2 linked regions of the Runella sp. SP2 genome follow. The protein of the gene in region 1 interacts with the protein of each later gene in a pairwise test. Links are inferred from orthologs where the notes say so. Each region holds a gene or a part of one and is shown on either strand. Other genes may lie near its edges. The genes, in order: DTQ70_RS09410 and priA.

Region 1 (3,089 bases):
GACCCCTATTCAGTTTTACGTGACCCGTCAAAAAGGGACAGAACGCGCTTTTACGGGGCCTTATTGGAACAACAAAGAAAAGGGAATTTACAAATGTGTTTGTTGCGGAACACCTTTATTTAATTCTGAAACCAAATTTGACTCAGGTACGGGTTGGCCAAGTTTTTTTGCCCCAATCAATAAAAAAGCCCTCAAAGACGAAAAAGACAAGAGCTTCGGGATGGAGCGTGACGAGGTCATTTGTGCTGTTTGCGATGCGCATCTTGGACACGTTTTCGACGATGGTCCTCGTCCAACGGGGCTTCGTTATTGCATGAACGGAGCGGCGTTGGCCTTTGAAAAGAAATAGACTAAGCTCGCGAAAATAATTCAATCCAATACCCGTCGGGGTCTTTGACAAAAAGTTGAAGAAGTCCATCTGGTCGAGGTTTTGGGGGGCGGTAAATCGCTTGGTTCGCCTTTAAATGCTGTTCCCAGGCGGAAAGGTCTTCAACTTCGAGCGCAAAGTGGTTGCTGCGGGAGCCTGAGATAACCTGCTCCGTGCGAATTCCGATTAGGTGTAATTCTTGGTGTGAACCAATTTGAAACCAAGCTCCAGGGAAATCAAAGTCAGGACGGGATAACTGGTTCATTTGTAGGATATTTGAATAAAAATGGCAACTTTGCGCTACGTCTGCAACGTACAAAGCTACGTGGTTGATTTCTTTGATGCGTAAATTCATGGAGGTCTATTCCAACGTTTTTTTGTCGTTTCTCGTCTTTATCTCAGTAGCAAGTAAGGTGCTTGCGTTGACAAAAATCGAATAAAGTTATGAAAAATGCACTGATTTTGTGCTTAGGTCTGATGGCCGGTTGTAAGTCGGAAAGCGTAGATTCGTTGACGCTAGGAAGTGATTTTCCTTTGACGACCAAACAACCAGTTCAGGTCGGAGATGTCCAATTGGCACTGACTGGCGTTGAAGATAGCCGTTGCCCGAAAAATGTGCAGTGTTTTCGAGCGGGGGAAGTGGTCGTTGATTTGGTACTAAATGCCCAACAAAACGTAAAAATGTGCTTGGGTGACTGTCAGGCGGTAGGCCGCAAGACGTCTGTGACGCAGGATTCATTAGAGGTGACGGTCAACCAGCAGAAGTATTTGCTTATTTTAAAGCAAGTTAGCCCAGAATCTAAGACGGAGAAAATCCCTAGTGACCAGTACCAGCTTCAAATGCAAGTGCTGAAAAAGTGATTCATTACTTACCTACCTTCCACCTATCTTCCCGAAAGTTTTGAACTTTCGGGAAGATGAAAAACTTTCGGGAAGCTGATGTAATCTTAAAACGGCAAGTCATCATCTCCACCACCTAAGTCAGAGGCGATGGGTGTCGCAGGTTTAGGTTGAGGAGCAGGACGAGGTGCAGGCGCTGACTGTTGTGGTGCATTGTAACCCGACGAATTGTCGTCGTTATTGTTTGAATTACGACCTCCAACGAGTGTCAATGTTGTTCCCCGTACAGTTTTTCCTTCGCGCTGTTTTCCTTCTTTATCCACCCAGGTTTCGGTACGAAGTTTTCCTTCAATATAAACAGTGTTTCCTTTGCGTAAATACTGTTCCGCAATTTTTGCCAAATTGTCCCAAAGTTCAATCCGATGCCATTCTGTTTGTTCCACACGTTCGCCGCTGCGATTGGTGTAGCTTTCAGAGGTTGCGATGTTAAAACGTGCTACTGCTGAGCCATTTTCGAGGTGACGAACCTCTGGGTCACTTCCCAAATTGCCCAATAAAATTACTTTGTTTACTCCAGCCATTGTTATAAAAAAAATTGTAAGTTACGAATCAAAACTGCAAGGTTTGAAGCCATGCGGATGACAAATTTACTCAAAAAACCGCGCTTTCCAATACGTCGAAACCAAGACGGGTTTGGGGAGTTCGTCAATTTCTTCTTGCGTAAAAAAACGAAGAGAGGGGGGAAGTTCCAAATCAAAACCCGACGGGAGGGCTACTTGCCAGAACCTCGCTTGTATGCGCTGATGGGTGAGAATGTGCGTAATTGTTTCGCTCGGTTGGGAGACAACCGATTGAGAAAGAGCTTTTTGTAAGAAAGAAGGCAAAGAGAGTGAGTCGAGGGTGGCGTCTGGATGCTCGGTTTCGACCAAATAAAAATCATAGAGTTGTTGCCAGATGTCCCGTTCTGTACGTAGGTTCATGGCCAATTGTCCATCTTTTATCAAAATAAAATAATGATAGTGCCGTACCCGTACCTTCGTTTTCTTGATTTTAACGGGCAATTGGGTAACTCTACCCGTGAGATTAGCCTCGCAAACGCCCTGAAACGGACACAACAGACAGTCGGGGGAGGTAGGCGTACAGTGAACAGCCCCAAATTCCATAATGGCCTGATTGTACAAGGCGGGTTGTTCAGTAGAGATGAGTTCGGTGGCAAGTTGTGCAAACCTTTTTTGCCCTTGGGAACTGGCAATGTCAAGGTCAACGCCAAATACCCGCGCAAGCACCCGATAGACATTTCCGTCCACGACGGCGACGGCTTCATCAAAGGCAAAAGAAGCAATGGCAGCGGCAGTGTAGGGGCCAATTCCTTTGAGTTTTAATAGTTCATTGTAAGTGCTTGGGAATACCCCATTGAGTTGATATGCAATGTGTTTGGCAGTTTGGTGGAGGTTCCTTGCCCGTGAATAATACCCTAAGCCCTGCCACAGCCGTATTACCTCTTGTTCGGGGGCGTTGGCAAGGTCAATAACAGTAGGGTAGGCGCTAACAAATCGTTCATAATAAGGTAATCCTTGAGCGACGCGCGTCTGCTGTAGAATGATTTCGGATAACCATATATAATACGGATTTTGTGTTTGCCGCCAGGGCAAATCACGGTGTTGATGAGTGTACCAACGGATGAGGGTTTCAGCAAAAAACTTGTTATTCAATGAATTCGGGAGTTTTTTTTTCAAATTAAGACAGAAAACATTTTCAAAATTAGTCGAAAATGTACTACTTTTGTGCGCTCAAATTAGGCCGTACGCTTATCAACACATCGGCTTGGTAGAATTTTTGAAACTAATTTCCAAAGAATAACAATTTTATAACCTTAAAGTTT
Region 2 (3,485 bases), 4.9 Mb from region 1 along the record:
TCATTTTACCGCCTATCGGTACACTTTTTGAGACAGGGTATATTCATGAACTAAGAAAGCATATCCAAGAATTTATCCAGCTTTCTTTTAGGCACCGCTCGGGGCGTGGCCTCAATCACTTGAAGTAAAATCCGCTGGATAAGGCTCAAATATTTACTGGCTTTGGGCTGGTCAATTCCAAAGAAAGTCGCCAGTTGGTCTTGTCTCAAATTTCCGTTTAGATAAATAAGCCCAAAAAGAAGCGCGTCATGGGTATCTCCAAAAATGCTATTTTTCCGCACCGACGCCTGCCTAAGTCTCGCTACACCATCGAGGGTGTACTCCGCAAAATACGCATTCCAAGCATCACGAAAATAACCGTGAAGAAGCTCAAATTCTGAGCGTTTAAGTCCCGTAAGACGCCGTAGCTTTGGGTCGTCGGCCTCCAGGTCATGGTACCGCTGAATCATTTCCAAGTTCATAATTTTCATAAAGGGGTAAAAGTGATATTAGACATAACCCATTATGTCAAATATCTTGCCAGCTTGAAGTTTTTGCGGGGAAAGCGCTATCTTGCATCGTACATTCGGTTGAAAACAACGTGCAGATTGCAGAAAACGACGATTTTGGCTCAGAAGAGATAACTCTGTTTGCCGACCTAATTTTGCCCGTGCCTGTAGCCCAGTTATTCACCTATCGGGTTCCAAGGGTGATAAATCCATTCATCAAAAATGGTGCCAGAGTAGTAGTACCTTTTGGCAAAAATAGAGTAGTGACGGGCGTTGTGGCAAAAATCCACCAGACACCTCCTACCAAATACCAAGCAAGATACATCGCCGAACTCCTTGACGATGAACCATTAGTAACACCTTACCAAATCGAACTCTTTCATTGGATTGCCGACTACTACTTATGTACGGTGGGTGAAGTACTAAACGTAGCTCTTCCCTCGGGCTTGAAAATTACTAGCCAATCCAAGATTCAGTACAACCCTGACTTTGAGTACTACGATTTATTGACAGAAGAAGAAGCCAATCTTTTGGAAGAAATCAAAAAGTACCAATCCCTCACTTACGAAGAGGTCGAGAAACGCGTAGGTGCGACAAACATCAACCACATCATTAAGTCACTTATTGGCAAGCGGGCCATTATTCTTTTTGAAGAAGTCAAAGAAAAATACAAGCCCAAAGTACTCAAAAAAGTCAAGCTAAATGGACGTTTTGAGACGCGCGAAAACTTGATGGAGCTCATTTCCCAGCTTGATAAATTTCCCAAACAACAGGAAATTATCATGAGCTATGTCAGCCAAGTTCCGATTCAAAATGTACCTTATTCTAATCGCGCGGGACTTGAAAAGAGTTTTTTCACCCAAAACGATGCTTTCTCCGATTCGGCATTAAGTACGCTGATTAAAAAAGGGACGCTCGAAGAGTTTGAGGTAACCGTTTCACGCTTTGCCGATGTAGCTCCCGATTTTTCGGAAGGTACCAACATCCACCTCACCACCGCCCAACAGCGCGCTTTTGACGAAATCATTACCCAATTTCAATCCAAAGACACTGTTTTGCTGCACGGTGTTACAGGAAGTGGAAAAACGGAAGTATATATTAATTTAGCCCAGCAAGTACTCGCAAGCGGCTCGCAGGTACTGTTTCTATTACCTGAAATTGCCCTCACGACCCAAATTGTGGTTCGCCTCAAAAAAGTCTTTGGGGATAAGCTCGGCATTTACCACTCCAAATTCTCCGACAACGAGCGCGTGGAAGTTTGGAAAGGGGTAGTTTCAGGCCAGTTTCAGTTGGTGGTGGGCGTACGTTCGGCCATTTTCTTGCCTTTCGATAGCCTTGGATTGATTATCGTCGATGAAGAACACGAAAGTTCTTACAAACAATACGACCCCGCCCCACGCTACCACGCCCGCGACGTCGCCATTGTGGCCGCCCAACGCCAACAAGCCAAGGTGCTGCTAGGTTCGGCCACGCCAGCGCTCGAATCCTATTATCAAGCTCTCAACGGGCGCTACGGTTTTGTGCAATTGCTCGAACGTTATGGCAAAGCCAACTTGCCCGAGTTTGTGCTCATTGACACCAAAAAAGAGCGAAAAAGTAAAAAAATGAAGTTTGAGTTTTCGTCAGTTTTAATCAACGAACTTCAAGAAGCTCTGAACCGAAACGAACAGAGTATTATTTTCCAAAACCGACGCGGCTACTCTTCCTATTTACAATGTGAAGAATGTGGGTGGATTGGCGAGTGCGAAAACTGCGCGGTCAGCCTTACGTATCACCAAAAAGACGCCGAGCTACGTTGCCATTATTGTGGTCACAAAGAGAAAGTACCCAAGCTGTGTCCAGGTTGCAGTTCTACCAAAGTCAGAACGGTAGGCTTTGGCACTGAAAAGCTGGAAGACCAGCTCAAAATTTTCTTTCCAACGGCCCGCATTGCCCGCATGGATTTGGACACTACCCGCGCCAAAAATGCGTACAAAGAAATGATTGAGGACATCGAACAGGGAAACGTGGACATTTTGGTCGGAACTCAAATGATTAGCAAAGGGCTTGACTTTGAAAATGTCAGTACGGTAGGCGTATTTGATGCCGACCGAATGATTCATTTTCCTGACCTTCGCTCGGCCGAACGCGCCTTTCAACTGATTACACAGGTAAGCGGTCGCGCTGGACGCCGCGCCGACCGAAAAGGACGGGTTTTGATTCAAACAGGGAACCCTTCGCAAAAGATTTTACAAAAAATTATTACGAACGATTATATCGGGATGTACGAGGAGGAAATCAAGGAAAGAGAAAACTTTAAGTACCCTCCTTTTACCCGACTTATCAAGCTGACTGTCAAACACTTTGACCAAACAACCGCCTTGCAATCAGCCCAGAAATTGACCCAACTTTTACTCGAAAAAATGGGTGAAGATAGGGTTTTAGGCCCCCAGCCACCACTGGTCGAACGCATACGAAATAGGTTTTTGTTTGACATTCTTATAAAACTCGAACGCGAAAAAGTTAATTTTAGGGCCGCAAAGGCTTTTATACTCGAAAAAGTTACGGATATTCTGACGGACAAGACCTTAAAAGGTACCGACGTGACTATAGATGTAGATTGCCTGTGATTGTACCCATCAAAACCTAACACGATGATTGACAAAAAAGCTAAAATTGTTGCTACCGTAGGTCCTGCTTCCGAAACGTCTGAAATGCTCCAAGCATTAGTACAAGCAGGAGTAAACGTATTTCGTCTCAATTTCTCTCACGGCACTCATGCCGACCACCAGGAACGTATCAACCGCATTCGTGAAAACAATGCAAAGTATGGTTTCAGCGTCGGAATTTTACAAGATTTGCAAGGCCCTAAAATTCGCATCGGTAACGTAGAACACAAAGATGGTGTGAAAATTACGGCAGGACAAAAATTAGTTTTTACCAACGAAGAAATCATCGGCACTTCTGAGCGCGTGAGTACACCTTACAAAGGTATGTACCGCGACGTGCGCATGGGTG

The links.
Region 2: the proteins of DTQ70_RS09410 (region 1) and priA interact in binary tests that used the Escherichia coli proteins (3 or more experiments, as listed by UniProt). The link is inferred for Runella sp. SP2 from one-to-one orthologs.

The regions. Positions count from the first base shown.
Region 1 is NZ_CP031030.1:2,229,484-2,232,572, reverse strand. Bases 52-2,810 are described here. They hold DTQ70_RS09410 (single-stranded DNA-binding protein), read right to left. Parts: upstream 1,789-2,810; coding sequence 1,315-1,788; downstream 52-1,314. Other genes in these bases: mutY (A/G-specific adenine glycosylase), read right to left, coding at 1,855-2,810; DTQ70_RS09415 (hypothetical protein), read left to right, coding at 812-1,228; DTQ70_RS09420 (VOC family protein), read right to left, coding at 351-722; msrB (peptide-methionine (R)-S-oxide reductase MsrB), read left to right, coding at 52-349. In the rest of the region: more of msrB, read left to right, coding at 1-51; more of mutY, read right to left, coding at 2,811-2,919. UniProt on the Escherichia coli protein: Plays an important role in DNA replication, recombination and repair. Binds to ssDNA and to an array of partner proteins to recruit them to their sites of action during DNA metabolism. Acts as a sliding platform that migrates on DNA via reptation.
Region 2 is NZ_CP031030.1:7,098,830-7,102,314, reverse strand. Bases 184-3,338 are described here. They hold priA (primosomal protein N'), read left to right. Parts: upstream 184-580; coding sequence 581-3,097; downstream 3,098-3,338. Other genes in these bases: pyk (pyruvate kinase), read left to right, coding at 3,122-3,338; DTQ70_RS28620 (transposase family protein), read right to left, coding at 184-470. In the rest of the region: more of DTQ70_RS28620, read right to left, coding at 51-183; more of pyk, read left to right, coding at 3,339-3,485.